3 regions of the Mesorhizobium sp. LSJC285A00 genome follow, and region 3 is predicted to be linked to each of the others. Evidence: predicted binding sites of a transcription regulator. Region 3 holds the regulator's gene; each other region holds the start of a gene.

Region 1 (7,094 bases), on a different contig from region 3:
GCCGCTGTAGACGACGATGTCGGCGCCGCGCGCCAGGAAGCTGCGCAGGTCATATTCGGAAGCCGCATCGACGATCACCGGCACGCCCCTGGCGTGGCAGATATCGCAGAATTCCTCGAGGGAAAGCATGCCGTATTGCACGGTGTGGTGCGCCACGACGTAGAGCGCCGCCGCCGTGCGCTCGTTGATAGCCTCGCGCACATGATAATCCTGCGTGACGCTGACCGTGCCGGCCGGAATGACCTTGGCGCCGGCGACGCGGATCGACTGGTCGATCGGTGCGCCGTAATTGACGATATGGCCGAGCTGGATGACGACTTCGGACTTCAGCCCTTCGGTATCGTCGGGCAGCCGTTCGATCGCCAGCAAATTGGTGCCGGTCATCGCCCCGGCGATCGCCATTGTGATGCCTGAGGCGCAGCAGGCGGTGATGAAGCCGGCCTCGCCGCCGGTGAGGCGGGCGGTGATCACGCTTGCGGCGCGCTGCAGATCGTCCATCTCCACCCATTGCGAGGCGATCTCGGCCATGGCGCTGATCGCCTCGGGAACGATGATCGAGGCGCCGAGCGTCGTCATCGTGCCGGAGACGTTGATGATCGGCCGCAGTCCCAGCCGTTCACGGATCGTGGTGTTGGAGCCGGTGTCGGAATAGGTTTTCATGTTCAGCAATCCCTTGACGGTCAGGCGGCGATCTCGACGACCGCTTCGATTTCGACGGTGATGTTTCCAGGCAGCGAGCCGACCCCGATCGCCGAGCGGGCATGGCCGCCGATCTTGTCGAAGACGCTGGCGAACAGGTCCGAGCAGCCATTGACCACTTTCGGGTGGTCGCTGAAGGTCGGCGTCGCATTGACGAAGCCGAGCAATTTGACGACGCGCACGATGCGGCCGAGATCGCCGGCGGCGGCGTGCATGACGGCGAGCAGGTTGAGGCCGGTGAGGCGGGCATGCTCATAGGCCTGCTCGACGGTGACGTCCTCGCCGACCTTGCCGGTGCACAGCGTGCCGTCGGCGCGCAGCGGCCCTTGACCCGAAAGAAAGATCAGCCGGCCGCTTTCCGCATGGGTGACGAAATTGGCGATCGGCGTCGGCGGCTCGGGCAGCGTCAGGCCGAGCTCGGCGAGCCGGATGTAAGGCGTCATGGAAGAATTCTCCTTGGGCCGGCCTGTTGTTTTACGCAATTCCCAAGGGAAAGCGCTTCGCGCTTTTCCCGGGAAAACCGCTTACACTTTTCCTGGAATTGCTTTGGGCCGCCCATGTCAGAAATGCGAGGCGCGGAACCGCGCCAGGAAAGAGCGCAGGCGCTCATTGGTGGTCTCTTCGGCAAGGATCTCCTTCGGCGGGCCAACAGCGCTGACACCGCCATCGGCCATGAAGACAATGCGGCTCGAAGCGTCGCGGGCAAAGGCCATCTCGTGCGTGACCATCACCATTGTCATGCCGTCTTCGGCCAGACTGCGCACAACGGCCAGCACCTCGCCGACCAATTCGGGATCGAGCGCGGAGGTGATCTCGTCGAGCAGCAGGATCTTCGGCTCCATGGCGACTGCCCGCGCTATGCCGACGCGCTGCTGCTGGCCCCCGGAGAGTTCCGCCGGCAGGCTGTCGGCCTTGTGGGCGAGGCCGACGCGGCTCAGCCAATGCTCGGCGATCTGGCGCGCCTCGGCCTTGCTCTTGCCGCGCACCTTGGTGAGGCCGAGCATGATGTTGCCGGCGGCGGTGAGGTGCGGAAACAGGTTGAAGCTCTGGAACACCATGCCGGTTTCGGCGCGCATATTGGCAAGGTCGCGCTCGCTGCGCCGCTGGCGCGCGCCGGCCTCACGAAAACCGACCTCCTTGCCGTCGATGCGGATCGAGCCTGAGTCGTAGCTTTCGAGAAAGTTGACGCAGCGCAGCAGGGTGGTCTTGCCACTGCCGGAAGGGCCGATGACGGTGACCACCTCGCCCCTGTCCACCTTGAGGCTGACCGAGCGAAGCACCTCGACCGAACCAAAGGCTTTCGAGACCCCGGCAATGTCGAGAAGGGCAGCATTGTCGTTCGAGCTTGTGGCCATCGTGCTAGTCCCGGATGAAGGCAAAGCGCCGTTCCAGCCGCCGGCTGGCGTAGGAAAGCGCATAGTTGACGGCGAAATAGATCAAGGCGCCGAGGATGTAGAGCGGCATCGCCTCATAGGTGCGGCCGATGACCTGGTTGATCGCCTGCATCAGGTCGGTGATGCCGAGCAGCGAGACCAGGGCGCTGCCCTTGACCGCATCGGTGACGCCGTTGATCCAGGGCGGCAGGAAGCGCCGGAAGGCCTGCGGAAAGATGACGTAGGTGAGCCGCTGGCGAAAAGTCAGCCCAATGGCCATCGCCGCTTCTGACTGGCCCTTGGGAATAGAGCCGACGGCGCCCCGGAGATACTCAATGACCTGCGCCGTCTTGAACAAGGTCAGCGCCAGCACCGCCGCCGAGAAGGATTGCAGATGCAGGCCGATGGCCGGCAGGCCGTAATAGACGAAGAACATCAGCACCAGGATCGGGATGCCGCGGATGGTGTCGGAGAAGATGCGCACGGCCCAGCGCAGCGGCGCCGGGCCGTAGACCAGGCTGACGCCGAGCGCGACGCCGGCAATCAGCGACAGCACCACGACCAGCAGCGACACCCACAAAGTGATGGCGAAGCCCTGGGCGAGGAACGGTACGGCGTAGAGGATCTGGCTCAGCATGTCAGCGCGCAGCCCTGAACCGGCGTTCGACCAGCCGCAGTCCGAACAGCAGGGTGTAACCGGTCACCAGATACATCGCCGTCGTCACCAGATAGACCTCGACGATGCGGAAGGTGTTGAAGTTGATCCACTGGGCGCCGAAGGTGAGCTCGGGCACCGAGATCACCGAGGCGATCGACGTGTCCTTGAACAGCGAGATGAAGGTGTTGGACAGCGCCGGCAGCGTGATGCGCAGCATGGTCGGCAGGCGCACATGAACCAGCCGCTGCCAGGGCGTCAGGCCGATGGCTTTGCCGGCATCGAGCTGGCCGCGCGGCACGGCTTCCAGGCCGGAGCGGAACACCTCGACCAGATAGGCGCCGCTATAGACCGACAGCGTCAGCACGAACGAGGTCGGCGCGTCGTAGGCGACGTCGATCACCGTCGGCAGGCCGTAGAAGACGAGATAGACGAGCAGGATCAGCGGCACGTTGCGGATGAATTCGACGTAAGCCGCAATGATGGCGCGCACCACGCGTCCGGCCGAGACATACCAGACCGCCAGCATCAGGCCGATGACGACGCCGATGGCAATCGAAATCACGGCAAGCTCGAGGCTGAGCAGAAGGCCGCCCCACAGCTTGTCGAAATGCCGCCAGATCAGGTTGAAGTTGAGCGTATAGCCCATGCGTCTCCCGCAATAACCAAGGGGATGCGAACTAGAAGGCGGAAGGGCTAACCCTTCCGCCAGCGCTTGTCAGACAACCGGGAAACCCGGATGGCGGGCCGGCGGCTCTTGGCCGAAATAGTCCTTGAAGGCGGCGTCGTAGAGTGCGGTCTCATGGCCGAACATGGCGATGGTGAAGGTCTGGTTGACGAAGGTCAGCCAGTCCAGGTCGCCCTGCCTGACCGCCGCGCCGTAGAGCATCGAGTACCAGCTCTTGCCGGCATCGAAATATTTGTCGGGGTTGCGCGAGGCCAGCCAGCGCACGGTTGAAAGATCGACAGCGGCGGCATCGGCGCGTTTCGATTCCAGTGCCTGCAGCACATTGGCCTGGGTGTCGATCTGCAGCACCTGCGCCTCCGGCAGGGCGTAATGGACCGAGCTTTCGGCGTCGACATTCTGCAGGATCGAGATGCGCGTCGCCGAACCGCCGGCGAGCAGCTTGTCGAAGGTCTTGTTTTCCGCCGTCGGCAGCGTCAGCAGGGCGACGCCCTCGACATAGTATGGCCTGGAGAAGTGGATCAGCTGCGAGCGCTGCGCGGTCATGGTCATGAACTGGATGGTAATGTCGACCTTGTTGGTGGTGACATTGGGGATGCGCTGCGCCGGATCTTGCATGACGAACTCGACCTTGCTCGGATCGTCGAACAGACCCTTGGCCAGGATGCGGCCCATGGTGATGTCCATGCCGACCAGCTCGCCGGCATCGTTTTCGAAATGCCATGGCGCGTTGGTGCTGCCGGTGCCGACGATCAGCTTGCCGCGGTCAAGCGCGGTGCGCAGAACGCTGTCGGATGCGGCTTGTGCCGCCGCCTTTTCGGCGCTGACAGCGGTCATCACGCCCGCCGTTGCAAGCCCGGCCATGCCCAGTTTCAGAAAATCTCGCTTGGATGCGTCGTTCACTGCGACCTCCTGTTGTTTGAGTTCCCCTTACAGACACACGTGTCGCCGACCTGAATTGTCTCTTACAATAGACACATGTATCCTATACAAGACAGATACTAACATCAGGAATCAGTTATGCAAGACAGCAATGGACTCACGGATCGGGCGGAGCTTGGTCCAGCCGAGAGCCCGACGCCCGACAAGACCTCCGGCTCGCGCGAGAAGGGCCTCAACCGGGTGCTGGAGATCCTGGAATTCCTGCATGTCACGCAGCGCGCCATCGGCATTGGCGATCTCGCCAAGGGGGTGAATGCGCCGCGCTCCACCACCTATACGCTGGTGCGTTCGCTGGTCGATGCGGGTCTCCTGGAGATGGAGGGCGACGGCAACCGGGTCTATTTCGGCAAGAAGCTCTACCTCTATGGGATGGACTATGTCAGGGGCAACGACCTGCTTAGGCGGGGCCGGCAGGAGGTCGACAATCTGTCGCGCGAGACCGGCGAGACCTCCGAATTGTGCATGCTGCAAAGCGGGCGCTATACCATCGTCCATTCCAGCCCCGGCACCAGGCCGTTCCGCATCAGCTCGGCCACTGGCCTGCAGATCCCGCTGCCATGGACGGCATCGGGGCGGCTGCTTCTGGCCGGATTGGAAAGGGCCGCCATCCAGGACATGGTCTCGGAAGACGACCTTTTGCTGCCCGACGGCCGCAGGCTGCAGTTCGACGACTTCATTGCCGATATCGCGACGGCCAGAACGACCGGCTATTGCATCACTTCGGGGCTGGTCGACGCCTACACCAAATGCCTGGCCGCCCCTGTCTTCGCGGCCGCCGGCAAGGTCGAGGCGACGATGTGCCTGGTGGTGCCGATCGACACTTCAGCGGAGAAGACCGACGAATTGCTGACGTTGCTGCGCCATCGCGCGGCGCGGCTGTCGATAGCGGGGTGAGCAGTTAGGCCCCGAGGCCGTCGGCTAAGCGATGATGTCCGGAATGATCTTGTCTTCCAGCGCCATCAGCCGGTCCTTGAGGAAAAGCTTCTTCTTCTTCATGCGCTGGATCTGCAAGGGGTCGCAGCCCATGGCGATCATCGCATTGATGGCCGCGTCGAAATCGGCATGCTCCTGCTTCAGGCGGGAAAATTCGAGGCGGACATCGGCCTTTTCCTGGTCGGACATTCTCTACCGTCTGCATGTCTGCGGCGCCCGGCAATGGGCATGATTGGGCGGGGGCGGCATCAATTGCCGCCGGCGCGCAGCCAATATCACATATCACATTGTCGTGGAATGCTACCACGCAGCATTCGACATCGCAGCCGGATGGTGGCAGACTGTCATGGTGCCGTCACAGATGCGACCTGCGGTGGACGTGCCTTTGACGGCTGCAATCGAGGAAACCATGAAAGGGAGAACCAATCATGTCTCTTGCATCCCATCTTGATGAGTTGCAGCGGAAACACGGTGATATCGAACGCGAGATCGACGATGCGATGAACCATCCATCGGTCGACGACCTCGAAATCGTGAATCTGAAGCGACGCAAGCTGGCACTCAAGGACGAGATTGAAAAACTGAAGGCGAAACCGACGAGACACTGACGCCCTTCCAGGATTAGACGCGCCGCCTTGGCGCGTGACTATCGCTCCGGTGGCGACATGCCGCCGGAGGCCTGTTTTTGCTAGTGATTCCGATACTGTTGGCCGGCGAAACCCGTCTGTGGGGTCGCCGCGCTATTGCGATTTGGCGGCTCTGCTTGTCTGTCGCCATTGACAAGCCATCTTTGCTCCTCCACCTCATGCCCGAACCTCAGCGCTCTGCGCTGATAGCTGATCGAGCGTGCGTCGACGTGGACGTATGTCGCTCGGGTGATCAAGAGGCTGCCGGCATGACCGGGTATTTTTCCTCCCCCTTTGCGCGCCGGACATCGGTCGGCGTCGATGTCGGCGGCGTGGTCGTCGGCGGCGGCGCGCCGGTCGTCGTGCAGTCGATGACCAACACCGACACGGCCGATATCGACCAGACCGTCGCGCAGGTTGCGGCTTTGCATCGCGCTGGCTCCGAGATCGTGCGCATCACCGTCGATCGTGACGAGAGCGCCGCCGCCGTGCCGCGCATCCGCGAACGGCTCGAGCGGCTCGGCATCAATGTGCCGCTGGTCGGCGACTTCCACTATATCGGCCACAAGCTGCTGGCCGATCATCCGGCCTGTGCCGAGGCACTGGCCAAATACCGCATCAATCCTGGCAATGTCGGCTTCAAGGACAAGAAGGACCGCCAGTTCGCCGCGATCGTCGAAATGGCGATCAGGCATGACAAGCCGGTGCGCATCGGCGTCAATTGGGGGTCGCTCGATCAGGAGCTGCTCACCCGGCTGATGGACGAGAACCAGAGCCAAGGCTTCCCGCTGACGGCGCAGGAAGTAACCCGCGAGGCGATCGTGCAGTCGGCCATCCTGTCGGCCGAAATGGCCGAAGAGATAGGCCTCGCCCGCGAAAAGATCATCCTGTCGGCCAAGGTCAGCGGCGTGCAGGATTTGATCGCCGTCTATGCCGAGCTTGCCACGCGTTCCAACCATGCGCTGCATCTTGGCCTCACCGAAGCCGGCATGGGATCCAAGGGCATCGTCGCCTCGTCGGCTGCCATGGGCATCCTCTTGCAGCAAGGCATTGGCGACACCATCCGCATCTCGCTGACGCCGGAGCCGAATGGCGATCGCACACGCGAGGTGCAGGTCTCGCAGGAACTGCTGCAGACCATGGGCTTCCGTCAGTTCGTGCCGATCGTCGCCGCTTGCCCC
Region 2 (7,094 bases), on a different contig from region 3:
GATCTGGTCGACTATGAGCGCATCCACAAGGAGTGGCTGTCGGCGATGCCGCATGTGACCAAGATCAACTCATCCTTTGCCCTGCGCGAGATCGTCGATCGGACCGCCATGGGAATGAAGCCGGAACTGGCTTAACGCCACAAACATACTCGGACGTCCTTCCCGATATAGCATGCGCCTTCGCGGCGAAGTTCTTCCCAGCGTTCATCACCCGTGGGTGGCGCGAATGTCGGAGTTTGCATAGCCCGCCCAGACATCACCGTCCTTGTAGACATCCGCCCAGTAATCTTTAGACATTTCACCAGCGCCACTATGCGGATCAGGATAGTCGATCCCTGCAAAAACTTGCTTCGGTCCCTGGATATTGAAATCGCCGCCCTGCTCGATTTGATAAGAGCACCTTCCGGATATGCGGGTCTGACCGCCAACAACAAGCAGGCAGCGGCCCCATTTGTAGCCGCTCGGCAAACGATGCCGTGGTTGCGCATGCAAAGGCGAAAGGGAAAACGCAATTGCGAGGGTAATTGCTATGGTTCGTCCGATCATCTCGCCACCCGTTGCGAAGCAGCCAATTCAAGAGCGGCTCGACACTGTTGGATCCGCCCGAAGCGCATGTCGAAGCGGTTCGCTGCAGCATGGTTCCCTTAAAGAGTATTTATCGACCACGTCGGATTTTTGTCACGTAACATTTGTGTTGCTACACGGCGGTCAACCGGCCTCGATGCGGCGATAAAGTGCTGCCCAAATGTGCTGTCCTGCCACCTGATGTCGGGTGAATACGACTACATCCTGCGCATCGCGGCGAAGCACCTCGTGGGCTATCAACGCATCCACAAGAAGTGGCTGTCTGTTATGCCGCACGTGATGAAGATCAGTTCGTCCTTTGCCTTGCGCGATTGTTGATCGCGCGGCGATGGAGAAGAAGCGGAGAGGCTTAGGAACTGAGTAGCGGAGTGCACGGAATTGTGCGTAAAATCAAATAAAGTGGATACTAGAAAAGCCGCTGAAGAGGTGAAGATAATCGCCGACAATGCCAATGACATGGCCCGATTGATTGAGCTTCCGTCTGCAGGTGCGCTACACGCGCGCACCGGAGATCCGCTTGTCTTGCTGAAAATTTTGTTCAGTGTGTATCGCCGCATTCGTTTGTTGGCCGAGTATAAAGATGCCGGTAAGGCGGATATTCCTCAGTTGCCTGGGAATGACACCAACGGCGATCTTTTCTAAGCGTGATATTTATGAATATGTGCGATCACACGGAGGGTCTCTGAATCTCATCACGCTAGGCTTTTAATACCTCGGTCACCAGTTGGTCCATCGGGATGTCGTGCGGCTGCGGGTAGATGGTGGGGATGCGCTGCAGTTCGTAGCCGACGCCGATGACCAATGGCTTGAACGGCATGGCAGCCAGCGTGCGGTCGAAGAAGCCGCCGCCATAGCCCAGGCGGTAGTTTCGCGGGTCGATGCCGACGATCGGCGAGATGACGATGTCGGGCAGCACCGGGTCGCCTTCGGCGGGGATAGGGATGTTCCAGACGCCTTTTTCCAGCCGGTCGCCAGGCACATAAGCGCGGAAGATCAGCGGCTGGCCCTTCTCGATCACGATGGGCAGCGCCGTGCGGCCGCCGCGTTCGTTGATCGACGCCATCCACGGCCGCAGGTCCGGCTCGCCGCGAAACGGCCAATAGAGGCTGACCATGCGGCCGGCAATGTCGCCGATGGTCGCGTCGAGCCCTTCGGCGATAGCCCGCGACATCGCCACCCGCGCATCGGCGGAAACCGCCAACCGTGCCGCGATCAGACGCTCGCGCTCGGCCTTGCGCCAACGGCGCACATCGGTCCAGTCGGTCAATGGCGCGCGAAATTCCGGATCGAGTTCGTGCATGAAGCAAGGCGGCGAAGAATATTGCGCCCGCCCTTTGCGATCTTTGTCATCGTCGTTGGCCATGCTTCACTCCCGTGGTTCCAGCCCCTGCAAGGCTATACCCGTCCAGGCTTGCCGACATAGGCATTCGCGACATCCGGCGACGAGTCCTGGGCAGCCTTACGCGCGGCAGTCTAGCGCGCCGCGACATTGTTGCGGTGCACAAAAATCACTAGATAAAGAGAGACAAACAGGGGTGAATGCGATGAGTGAAACCAGCCATCATGTCGTTGTCGTCGGCGCAGGGTTCGGCGGTCTCGAACTCACCCGGGCGCTGGCCGGCGCACCCGTGCGCATCACCATGATCGACAAGCGCAACCATCACCTTTTCCAGCCGCTGCTTTACCAGGTGGCGACCACCTCGCTGGCGACCTCGGAAGTTGCCTGGCCGATCCGTCATCTGCTGCGCAAGCGCGAGGACGTGACGACCCTGCTCGGCAACGTCACCGGCGTCGACCGTCCAGGCAAACGCGTGCTGCTTGAGGACGGCAGTTCTGTTCCCTACGACACGCTGGTGCTCGCCACCGGCGCGCGTCATGCTTATTTCGGCCACGACGAATGGGAGCCTTTCGCGCCCGGGCTGAAGACGCTTGAAGACGCAACCACCATTCGGCGGCGCATCCTGCTCGCCTTCGAGCAGGCCGAGCGCGAGACCGATCCGGCCAAGCGCCAGGCACTGCTGACACTGGTCATCGTCGGCGGCGGCCCGACCGGCGTGGAGCTTGCCGGCACCATTGTCGAACTCGCGCATGAAACGCTGCGCGGCGAATTCCGCAACATCGACACGCGTGAGGCGCGTGTGGTGCTGGTCGAGGCCGGAGACAGGATCCTAGCCAATTTCGCGCCAAAGCTGTCCGACTATGCGCGCAAGGCGCTGGAGCGGCGGGGCGTCACGGTCGAGCTTGGCCGCGCCGTCACGCGCCTCGATGCCGAAGGCGTCGTCTTTGGCGATACGCATCTGCCGGCGCGAACCATCCTGTGGGCCGCCGGCGTGGCGGCTTCACCCGCGGGAGAGTGGCTGGGCGCGCCGGTGGACCGGGCGGGCAGGGTAATGGTCGAGCCCGATCTGACCGTGCCGAACAGTCCTGAAATCTTCGTCATCGGCGACACCGCGCATGTCTTGCGGCCGGACGGCAAACCGGTGCCCGGCGTGGCGCCCTCGGCCAAGCAGGAGGGCAAGCATGTCGCCGCGACGATCAGGGCGCGGCTGGCCGGCGATGGCGCGCCGCGGCCTTTCCGCTACAAACATGCCGGCGACCTGGCGACGATCGGCAAGTGGGCAGCCGCGATCGATTTCGGCTCGATCAAGCTCACGGGATGGCTTGCCTGGTGGCTGTGGGGCGTGGCGCATATCTACTTCCTGATCGGTTTCCGCAACCGGCTCTCGGTGTCGCTTAGCTGGCTATGGATCTATTTCACCGGCCAGCGCAGCGCGCGGCTGATCACCCAGGGCGACGATGACAAGGGCTGAGGTTCTCAACCGCGGCCAAGGATATTCATCCAGCCGTCACCTTTTGCTGATCGACTGACTTCCCGATGGACATGGCCGGTTTTCGGCGCGAAGCTTCCGCCCGGGGCTGGGATCTTGTCACGTCGCTGGGAAGGAAAACCAATGCCGCATCTCAATTACCCCGTCTCCCGCCGTAGTTTTCTTGCCGGTACGGCCGCCAGCGGGGCGCTGATCATGCTCCATCCGTTTTCCGCCCGCGCGCAGGCCAATCAGGCGCATCTGAGGATCATGGAGACCACCGACATCCATGTGAATGTGCTGCCTTACGACTACTACGCCGACAAAGCCAACGACACGATGGGCCTGTCACGGACGGCCTCACTGATCGCGGCGGTGCGCAAGGAAGCCACCAATGCGATGCTGATCGACAATGGCGATCTTTTGCAGGGCAATCCGATGGGCGATTACATCGCCTATGAGAAGGGCCTCAAGGAAGGCGATCTGCATCCGATCATGAAGGGCATGAACCTGCTGGGCTATGAATGCTCGACGCTCGGCAATCACGAGTTCAATTACGGCCTGTCGTTCCTCGACAAGGTGCTGGCCGGAGCCAATTTCCCCTTCGTCTGCGCCAATCTGATCCGCGGCACCGAGCTTGCCGCCAAACCGCGCGACGACAAGCTCTACCTCAAGCCCTATGTCATCCTCGACAAGAAGATCAAGGACGGGTCGGGCGCCGAGCAGCCGATCAAGATCGGCATCATCGGCTTTGTGCCGCCGCAGATCATGGTCTGGGACCTGAAGAACCTGGAAGGCAATGTCAGGACGCGCGACATCGTCGAGGCGGCCAGGGCATGGGTGCCGCAGATCAAGGAGGAGGGCGCCGACATCGTCATCGCGCTCTCGCATTCCGGCATCGATATCAAGCAGGGCGACGGCATGGAGAACGCCTCCTTCTTCGTCGCCGGCGTCGAAGGCATCGATGCGGTGTTCACCGGCCATCAGCATCTCGTCTTCCCCGGCAAGAAGGATTTTCAGGCGCTCGAAGGCGTCGACACCGAGAAAGGCACGCTGCAGGGCAAGCCCGCCGTGATGGGCGGTTTCTGGGGCTCGCACATGGGACTGATCGATCTGCTTCTGGAACGGGACGGATCGAAATGGCGCGTAGCCTCGGCCACATCGGAGGCAAGGCCGATCTACCAGCGCGTCGACAAGGCAAACAAGCCGACGGTGGCGGACGACCAGCGCGTCGTCGATGCGCTGAAGGCGGACCATGAGGCGACACTTGCCTATGTCCGCCGACCGGTCGGCAAGACCTCGGCGCCGCTCTATTCCTATTTCGCGCTGGTCGCCGACGATCCGTCGGTGCAGATCGTCAACCAGGCGCAGAGCTGGTACCTCAAGGACATATTGAAGAGCACGCAGTGGAAGGATGTGCCGCTGCTGTCGGCGGCAGCACCCTTCAAGGCCGGCGGGCGCAACGGCGCCGACTACTATACCGACGTGCCGGTGGGCGACATCGCCATCAAGAACGTCGCCGACCTCTATCTCTATCCGAACACGGTGCGCGCCGTCGAAATCACCGGCGCGCAAGTGAAGGAATGGCTGGAAATGTCGGCCGGCATTTTCAGGAAGATCGAGCCGGGCAAGGCCGACCAGGCGCTCATCGACACCGAATTCCCGTCCTACAATTTCGATGTGATCGATGGCGTCAGCTACGGAATAGACCTGTCGCAGCTGCCGAAATACGATGCCAAGGGTGGCGTCGCCAATGCCGGCTCGAACCGCATCGTCGGCCTCAGCTTCGACGGCAAGCCTATTGATCCGGCAGCGAAATTCGTCGTCGCCACCAACAATTACCGCGCCGGCGGTGGCGGCAATTTCCCCGACATCAATGCCTCGAAGATCATCTACGAGGCGCCGGACACCAACCGCGACGTGATCGTGCGCTACGTCGTCAGCGAAGGCACGATCAATCCCTCGGCCGACGACAATTGGTCGTTCACGCCGCTGCCCGGCACCAGCGTCGTGTTCGAGACCGGCCCCAAAGCGAAGGATTTTATATCGGGAGTGAAATCGCTCAAGATCGAGCCGGCCGGCGAGGGCGAATCCGGGTTTGCGAAGTATCGCATCCTGCTTTGAGGCAACGTGCAGCTAACAGGGAAAACGAGCGGGCATACGCCCGCTCAATCACGCTTCGGATCAGGCTTTGTAGACCACTTGGCGCACGTCGATGTAGCTGGCTCTAAAGCCGGCTTCGCAATAGTGGAGATAAAATTCCCAAAGCTTCTTGAAGCGGTCGTCGAAGCCGAGCGGGACGATCTTTTCCCACGACGCCCAGAAGCGGTTGCGCCATTCGGCAAGCGTGCGGGCATAGTCGTCCGGAAAGACGCGCTCGCGCAGATGGGCAAGGCCATGGTCGCTGCCCAGCGTCTTCAGGATCGACGGCGTCGGCAGCATGCCGCCTGGGAAGACATAGCGCTGGATGAAATCCGGCCTCGCCCGATAGGTGTCGTAGGCGGCCTCGTTGATGGTGATGATCTGCAGGCCGGCGGTGCCGCCGGGCCTCAAGCACGCCTTCATCTTGCCGAAAAATACCGGCCAATATTTTTCGCCGACCGCCTCGAACATCTCGATCGAGGCGATGCGGTCGTAAGTGCCCGTTTCGTCTCGGTAATCCTGCAGCTTGATGTCGACCTTGTCAGACAGTCCCGCCTTCTGGATGCGCGCCTTGGCGAAATCGTGCTGTTCGCGGCTGATGGTCAGGCCGGTGACGCGGCAGCCGATCTCGCGCGCGGCAAATTCGGCAAAACCGCCCCAGCCGCAGCCGATCTCGAGCACATGGTCCTTCTTGCCGATGCCGGTATCCTTGGCCAGCGCGCGGTATTTGGCGGCCTGAGCGCTTTCCAGGTCGTTGGCGCCGGTCGCATAGAGCGCCGACGAATAGGTCATGCTGGGATCGAGCCATTGCTTGTAGAAGGCGTTGCCGAGATCGTAATGCGCCGAGATGTTGCGCTTCGAGCCGGTGCGGGTGTTTTCGTTGAACCAGTGGCGGATGCGCTGGACCGTGTTGATGAGCCAGTTGGCGCCGCCGGCAATGCGTTCCCCAACGGCCGAGTTGACGACGAACAGTTCGAGGAAGCTGGTTACATCAGGGCTTTCCCAGTCGCCGTCCATGTAGGATTCGGCAACGCCGATGGTGCCGCCGGAAAAGGCACGGCCGGGCAGGCGCCAGTTCTTCAACACCAGCTCGGCATCCGGCCCGGGTCCGTTGCCGCCGACAAGCACCGCCCGGCCATCCGGCATCCTCACCTTCAGCGAACCGCGCGGCAATTTCATCGCCGCCGACAGCACCATGCGCGCCTTGGCCGGCAGGCCCTTGACGATCTCGGCGAAATTGAGTTCGTCCAGCCTGATGGCGTCGCCGATGCCTTTGTATTCCCTGACAGCCATCTCACACCCCCCTGGACTTCCGCGGGGGCGGCGCAAGATCTGCCGGCCTCCACATCCTCCACTTTCATTCGCCAGGCGCGAACGCCGTAGCCTGCTTAAATTTTCGCCACAATCTTCCACCGCATCGACCGGAACTTCAAGAGGCAAGCCGTGCCCGGCACTGGCCCAGGTGGCGTGCCTGGGGCCAGAATCGGTGAGGGCGAGCGACCGCCGGTGAAATCGCTATGGTTAGGAACAGCCACATACGTTAGTTTCAGCCATGCGTTA
Region 3 (7,094 bases):
CGACTACACCGAGACGCTGGCCCGCATCGACTCCAACAAGACCGGCGTTGGCGTGTTCGGCCTCGCCTTCTACGAGAACAATGCCGACAAGCTGAAGGTCGCTACCGTGGAAGGCATCGTGCCTTCGACGCAGACCATCGCCGATGGCACGTACCCCGTGTCGCGGCCGTTGTTCTTCTACGTCAAGAAGGCGCATCTGGGCGTCGTTCCCGGCCTCAAGGAATATGTCGAGTTCTTCCTTGATGACCAGATGATCGGCCCGGAAAGCCCGCTCGCCCAGTACGGCCTGGTTTCCGCTCCCGACGCCGAACGTCAGGGCCAGCGCGACGCCTTCGCCGCCGGAAAGACGATGTAATCAACCGACCGGATCAGGGCGCGGACCAAATCCGCGCCCTGATTTCGCCGCTTGCCGCAACGGTGGCGGCGATCTGAATTTTCCCTGGGGTGGGTGATGTCGTCCTTGCTCGTACTCGCCATAGTCATCGCCATAGGCGTGGTCGCTTTTGTGATCGGCCGCCAGCGCGCAGCGGCGCAGGATACCGGCAAGGTCAAGCCGCATTCGCGCGCGCATTATCATGGCTGGTGGGCCTTTCTGCTCGCGGTCCTGCCTGCCGTCCTGCTGCTCGCCGTCTGGGATATCGGCTCTTCCTTCTATCTCGACCGGCACATCCATGCCGCTTTGCCCGAGCGCACCGCCGACACAAAGGTGGCCAGCGAAGCGCTCGACGCCAGCCTGGTGAAGAGCCTGGCCAAGGGCCTGCGCCCGCTCGATGGCGATACCGCACTTCCCGCTACTTTCGCCGAATTGCAGCCGCTGCTCGCCGCCAAGGGCGTGGCACTGGCCAGCGACACACAGGACTATATGATCCCGATCGCGGTCGAGGCGAACCAGGTCCAGGACCGGCTCGGCCTGTTCGGCGCCGTGCTGACCTTCGCGCTGTCGGTCGCCGGCGCCTTCTATGCGCTGAGGCAGATCGCGCCGCGCGCCAGGGCGCGCAACAATGTCGAGAAGCTGATGCTGTGGGGGCTGCTTGCGGCCTCGACCATCGCCATCCTGACCACGGTCGGCATCGTGCTGTCGATGCTGTTCCAGACGATCACCTTCTTCGAGAGCGTATCGCCGATGAGCTTCTTCTTCGGCACGGTGTGGGATCCGCGTTTCGCCGCCGCCGGTTCCGGCGGCAGCCAGGGTCAGTTCGGCCTGATCCCGCTACTCGCCGGCACGCTCTACATCGCCGCCGTCGCCCTTCTGGTGGCAGTGCCGGTCGGGCTGATGTCGGCGGTCTACATGTCCGAATATGCCTCGCGCGGTGTGCGCTCGGTGGTCAAGCCGGCGTTGGAACTGCTGGCCGGCATTCCGACCATCGTCTACGGCATCTTCGCCGTTGTCACGCTCGGACCGTTCTTGCGCGACCTGTCGGCGGCACTCACCGGCGGCTCGCCCTTCATCCAGGGCCAGAGCATCTTCACCGCCGGTCTGGTGATGGGCGTCATGCTGATCCCGGTCGTGTCCTCTTTGTCCGACGACATCATCACCGCGGTGCCGCGCGCAATGCGTGACGGCTCGCTCGGCCTCGGCGCCACCCGCTCCGAGACGATCAAGCGGGTGATCCTGCCGGCGGCACTGCCCGGCATCGTCGGCGCCATCCTGTTGACGGCGTCGCGCGCCATCGGCGAGACGATGATCGTCGTGCTGGCGGCGGGCGTCGCCGCCAATCTGACGGCCAATCCGTTCGAGGCGATGACGACCATCACCGTCAAGATCGTCAACCAACTGACCGGCGACCTCGAGTTCAACTCGCCGCAGACGCTGGTCGCCTTCGCGCTCGGCCTGACGCTGTTCGCGCTGACGCTGGTGATGAACATCGTCGCCCTCTACATCGTGCGCAAGTACCGGGAGCAGTACGAATGACCGACATCCCCCTGGACACGATGGCGGGCGCCGTCGCGCGACCGCGCCGCGACATCGGGCTGAAGGCGCGCTATGCCGCCGAACGCCGGTTCCGCATCTATGGCGTGATTGCGATCTCGGTGGGCCTGGCGTTCCTGGCCATCATGCTGATCACCATCGTCTCGAAAGGCTACACCGCCTTCTGGCAGACGACGGTGACGCTGCCGGTCACCTTCGACGAGAAGGTGATCGATCCCTCCGGCAAGCGCGCGACCGACCCTACCGTGCTGATCAAGGCGAACTATCCCAAGCTCGCCGAAAACGCGCTGGTGGCCAAGCTCGGCATCGATCCGGCCAACAAGCCGATGATGCTGAAGCTCAAGGGCTTCCTGTCGGAAGGCGCCCGCGTCCAGCTGCGCGACATCGTCTCCGCCGATCCGTCGGTGATCGGCAGGACGCGTGACGTCGACATCCTGGCTGCCGCGAACCTCGACTCGGCCTTCAAGGGCCAGATCGACCTCGGCGTCGATGAAGCGCGCCGCAAGGTGTCCAACCAGCAGATCGACTGGATGAACAAGCTTAAAGCCGACGGCGTGATGGCCGAGCATTTCAACACCGGCCTGTTCACCTATGGCGCCTCCAGCCGGCCCGAAACGTCGGGCATGGGCGTGGCGATCATCGGCTCGTTCTACATGATGGTGATCGTGCTGTTGCTGGCGCTGCCGATCGGCGTCGCCGCCTCCATCTATCTGGAGGAATTCGCCAAGAAGAACCGCTTTACGGACCTGATCGAAGTCAACATCAACAATCTCGCGGCGGTGCCGTCGATCGTCTTCGGTCTGCTTGGCCTTGCCGTGTTCATCAACTTCCTCGGCATGCCGCGCTCGGCTTCCTTCGTCGGCGGCCTGGTGCTGACCTTGATGACATTGCCGACCATAATCATCACCACGCGCGCCGCCCTCGCCGCGGTGCCGCCGTCGATCCGCTCGGCGGCCCTAGGTCTCGGCGCCTCCAAGATGCAGATGGTGTTCCATCACATCCTGCCGCTTGCCGCCCCAGGCATCCTTACCGGCACCATCATCGGCCTGGCGCGTGCGCTCGGCGAGACAGCACCGCTGCTCTTGATCGGCATGGTCGCTTTCGTCGCCGATTATCCGACGACGCCTTTCGATCCGGCGACCGCGCTGCCGGTTCAGATCTATATGTGGGCAAACGAGGCTGAGCGCGCTTTTGTCGAGCGCATGTCCGGCGCCATCATCATCCTGCTCGTCTTCCTCATGGCCATGAACATCACCGCGATCGTGCTCCGGCGCCGCTTCGAGCGGCGCTGGTAGAAAAAAGGCAATTTGGTATGAACATCATGACCGAACAGTCCCTTGAGAATGCAGTGGGCGACAAAATGAACGCCAAGTCGAACGAAGTCATCAAGATGCGCGGCGACAAGGTCGGCGTCTTCTACGGCGAGAAGCAGGCGTTGTTCGACGTCAATCTCGACGTCCGCCAGAACCAGGTGACGGCGCTGATCGGCCCGTCCGGCTGCGGCAAGTCGACCTTCCTGCGCTGCCTCAACCGCATGAACGACACCATCGATTCGGCGCGGGTGACCGGCAAGATCACGCTCGATGAAGACGACATCTACGACAAGAACATCGATGTCGTCGAACTGCGCGCCCGCGTCGGCATGGTGTTCCAGAAACCCAACCCGTTCCCGAAGTCGATCTACGAGAACGTCGCCTACGGCCCGCGCATCCATGGGCTGGCCAAGCGCAAGTCCGACATGGACCAGATCGTCGAGCAGAGCCTGAAGAAGGCGGCGATCTGGAACGAGGTCAAGGACCGCCTGCAGGAGCCCGGCACCGGCCTGTCCGGCGGCCAGCAGCAGCGCCTGTGCATCGCGCGCGCCATCGCCGTGTCGCCGGAGGTGATCCTGATGGACGAGCCCTGCTCGGCGCTCGATCCGATCGCCACCGCCCGTGTCGAGGAGCTGATCGACGAACTGCGCCAGAACTACACGATCGTCATCGTCACCCACTCGATGCAGCAGGCGGCGCGCGTGTCGCAGCGCACGGCGATGTTCCATCTCGGCTATCTCGTCGAGGAGGGCGCCACCGACAAGATGTTCACCAACCCCGACGACAAGCGCACCCAGGACTACATTACCGGCCGCTTCGGCTGAGCCGTCCGGCGGGTGAATTTTCAGGCACGAGGACCAAGATCATGGGTGAACATACCGTCGCCTCCTTCGATGAAGAGCTCGGGCAGATCAGCAAGCTGATCCGCGACATGGGCGATCTGGCAGGCTCGATGGTCAGCGGCTCGACCAGGGCGCTGCTCAATTCGGACAATGCGCTGGCACAGCGTGTCGTTTCCGACGACGCCATCATGGATGCGCGCCAGCGCGAACTGGACGACCGCGCCATCACGCTGATCGCCAAGCGCCAGCCGATGGCCAACGATCTGCGCGCCGTGGTCGGCTCGATCCGCATGGCCGGCGACCTCGAGCGCATCGGCGATCTCGCCAAGAACATCGCCAAACGCGTCGGCACCGTGGGCTTGAGCGTCACGCCGCGCGACCTCTCGCACTCCATCGATGCCATGGCGCAACTGGTGCTGATCCAGGTGCAAGGCGTCGTCGAGGAATATGCCGCCACCGATGCGGCAGCTCTTGCAAAACTCAGGAATGACGACGAGCGCATCGACGTCAAATACACGTCCGTGTTTCGTGAGCTCTTGACCTACATGATGGAAGACCCTCGCAACATCACCGCCTGCACGCATCTCTTGTTCTGCGCCAAGAATCTTGAGCGCATCGGCGATCATGTCACCAACATCGCCGAAAATGCGTATTATGTGCTGACCGGCCAGCAATTGCCCGCCAATCGTCCGAAGCAGGACGAGACGGCGATGGCCACGCCGGCCTGATGAGGGTGAACTGCCTATGATCGCGCCACGCATCATGGTCGTGGAGGACGAGGAGCCGCTAGGCGTGCTCCTCCGCTACAACCTCGAATCCGAAGGCTATCACGTCGAGGTGGTGACACGCGGCGACGAGGCCGAGATCCGCCTGCAGGAAAACGTGCCCGATCTCCTGGTGCTCGACTGGATGGTGCCCGCTGTTTCCGGCATCGAGCTCTGTCGGCGGCTTAGAGTGCGGCCCGAAACCGAGCGGCTGCCGATCATCATGCTGACCGCGCGCGGTGAGGAAAGCGATCGCGTGCGCGGCCTGTCCACCGGTGCCGACGACTATCTGGTCAAGCCATTCTCGACGCCGGAGTTCATGGCGCGCGTGAAAGCGCTGCTGCGCCGGGCCAAGCCGGAAGTGCTGTCCAGCGTGCTCAAGGTCGGCGACATCGTGCTCGATCGAGAATCGCACCGGGTCTACCGCAAGAAGAGCGAGATCAGGCTCGGACCGACCGAGTTCCGGCTGCTCGAATTCATGATGCGCCATCCCGGCCGCGTGTTCTCGCGCAGCCAGCTGCTCGACAATGTCTGGGGCGAGACGATCTATATTGACGAGCGAACCGTCGACGTGCATGTCGGGCGGCTGCGCAAGGCCGTCAACAACGGCCGCATGCCGGATGTCATCCGTACCATTCGCGGCGCCGGCTACGCTATCAGGGAAGACTAGGATGCTGCGCGTCGCGCCGTTGCCGGCCATTCAGGCGACATGCTTGCCGGATTTTGCCTGAATGCCCGGCGCGAAAATCTCCTGGTCGACGAAGCCGAGCGCGCGCATGGCACAGCCTTCGCGGATCAGCGGCAGCTCGTTGGGCTCGGTGTCGAAGGAGATCGATTTCGAGTGCTGGCCGCCGGCGGTCTGGGCGATCGCTTCGCGCAATGCCGGTTCGATCAGGTCGAAGGCGGCAGCGCTGACGCCGACCATGGCGACGGGTGCCGGATCGATCAGAGCAAACAGGCTGCCGAGGCCGAAGCCGAGCGCCTCACCGGCCCTGCGATAGGCTTCGCGCTCCGGGCCATCGGTTTCGCGGGCGCGCGCGGCGAGTGCGCGCATATCAGCGTCGCCGATATCGACCGGCTCGGCATCTTCGCTCATCATTCTGGCGCTGCGCCAGATGGCGTAGTTTCCGGCATAGGCCTCGACGCAGCCGCGCCGCCCGCAGCGGCAGAGCGCGCCGCCCGGACGGTGGATCATGTGGCCGAACTCGCCGCCCGAGGAATGGGTGCCGGTGAACAGTTCGCCTTTCAGCACCAGTCCCATGCCGATGCCGTGCGACAAGAGGATGGCGATAAAATTGTCGCGGTAGCGCTCGGGCTGGCGCCATTGCAGCGCCACCGCCATCATATTGCAGTCGTTCTCCATGGTGGCCGGAATGCCGAATTCCGCTTCCAACATGTCGGCGAAGGCAATGTCGGTCAGTGGCGTGATTGGCGACCACAGCATGGCCCGCGCCTGCGAATCGGTGATGCCCTGGATGCCCATGGCAATGCGGGCGATGCTCTGGACGTCCAGGTCCGGGTCCTCGAGACGCCGCCGGACGATTGCTACGCATTCGCCGATCAGTTCGTCGCGCGGCATGGTCAGCGTGTCGAGCCGGCGCTGTTCTTCCGCGACCACCTGGCCGGCATAGTCGATGACGGTGACGGAGAGGAAGTTCAGCGACAGCACCACGGTCATCACCGCCGCCGCTTCCGGATTGAGGCCAAGGCCGACCTGCGGCCGGCCGCGTTTCAGCGAGCCGGTCTCGCCAGGCTTGCCTTCAATCAGGATGCCTTCTTGAATCAGATCAGACGAGATTGCCGATATGGTCGAATGGCTGAGGCCGGTGGTCGCCGCAATCTCGGTCCGCGACGGCTGGCCGGCCCGGCGCACGGCCGAAATCACCATCGCGCGGTTGCGACGGCGCAGATCGTCGTGGCGGATTCCAACCGACATTTGTTTCCTCCCGGCCTCCTCGCGCCTCATGATAGTGAAGGCGTTCGACGGCACCAGCCAAATATTGGCAGACGCCGGCAGCCCTGTCATTGTTTATTGCGGAGCTCGAAAAAATTCGGCAAGGCCATCAGAAACCATCAGAATCGATGTTGACAGCGCTTTATCATTGAACCAGTATTTTTTCGAGGCTCGAAAAAATGGAGCCTCTGTGTGCAGGCCTTCGGGCCGGTTTTGTCGCGCCGTGCGCGGCGCAGGGAGGGTTATAATGAACAGATTTGCAGCCGCCATGCTGGCGGGCGTCGCCATGTC

What was found. The regulator PhoB, encoded in region 3, activates phosphate uptake and scavenging genes when phosphate is short. The targets are predictions, from matches to a motif close to TGTCATNNANCTGTCAT.
Region 1: a site for PhoB is predicted at 5,630-5,646, ahead of X726_RS140725 (YdcH family protein). Genes of this name have one in related genera too.
Region 2: a site for PhoB is predicted at 3,419-3,435, ahead of X726_RS159595 (bifunctional 2',3'-cyclic-nucleotide 2'-phosphodiesterase/3'-nucleotidase). Genes of this name have one in related genera too.

The regions. Positions count from the first base shown of each region.
Region 1 is NZ_AYVK01000052.1:17,763-24,856, reverse strand. It holds gene X726_RS140685 (aminotransferase class V-fold PLP-dependent enzyme) at 1-660, opposite strand, end outside; gene X726_RS140690 (RidA family protein) at 681-1,142, opposite strand; gene X726_RS140695 (amino acid ABC transporter ATP-binding protein) at 1,260-2,054, opposite strand; gene X726_RS140700 (amino acid ABC transporter permease) at 2,059-2,709, opposite strand; gene X726_RS140705 (amino acid ABC transporter permease) at 2,711-3,376, opposite strand; gene X726_RS140710 (transporter substrate-binding domain-containing protein) at 3,446-4,276, opposite strand; gene X726_RS140715 (IclR family transcriptional regulator) at 4,433-5,248, shown strand; gene X726_RS140720 (YdcH family protein) at 5,273-5,476, opposite strand; gene X726_RS140725 (YdcH family protein) at 5,716-5,895, shown strand; gene ispG (flavodoxin-dependent (E)-4-hydroxy-3-methylbut-2-enyl-diphosphate synthase) at 6,183-7,094, shown strand, end outside.
Region 2 is NZ_AYVK01000008.1:879-7,972, forward strand. It holds gene X726_RS159615 (Lrp/AsnC family transcriptional regulator) at 1-135, shown strand, start outside; gene X726_RS1000000170390 (hypothetical protein) at 208-546, opposite strand; partial or broken gene X726_RS01000000166740 (Lrp/AsnC ligand binding domain-containing protein) at 721-903, shown strand; gene X726_RS159610 (hypothetical protein) at 964-1,227, shown strand; gene X726_RS159605 (5-formyltetrahydrofolate cyclo-ligase) at 1,283-1,948, opposite strand; gene X726_RS159600 (NAD(P)/FAD-dependent oxidoreductase) at 2,130-3,395, shown strand; gene X726_RS159595 (bifunctional 2',3'-cyclic-nucleotide 2'-phosphodiesterase/3'-nucleotidase) at 3,537-5,516, shown strand; gene X726_RS159590 (cyclopropane-fatty-acyl-phospholipid synthase family protein) at 5,577-6,827, opposite strand; gene X726_RS1000000172215 (hypothetical protein) at 7,087-7,094, shown strand, end outside.
Region 3 is NZ_AYVK01000015.1:55,391-62,484, reverse strand. It holds gene X726_RS154015 (substrate-binding domain-containing protein) at 1-355, shown strand, start outside; gene pstC (phosphate ABC transporter permease subunit PstC) at 452-1,912, shown strand; gene pstA (phosphate ABC transporter permease PstA) at 1,909-3,225, shown strand; gene pstB (phosphate ABC transporter ATP-binding protein PstB) at 3,243-4,067, shown strand; gene phoU (phosphate signaling complex protein PhoU) at 4,109-4,813, shown strand; gene phoB (phosphate regulon transcriptional regulator PhoB) at 4,830-5,519, shown strand; gene X726_RS154045 (ROK family protein) at 5,550-6,785, opposite strand; gene xylF (D-xylose ABC transporter substrate-binding protein) at 7,051-7,094, shown strand, end outside.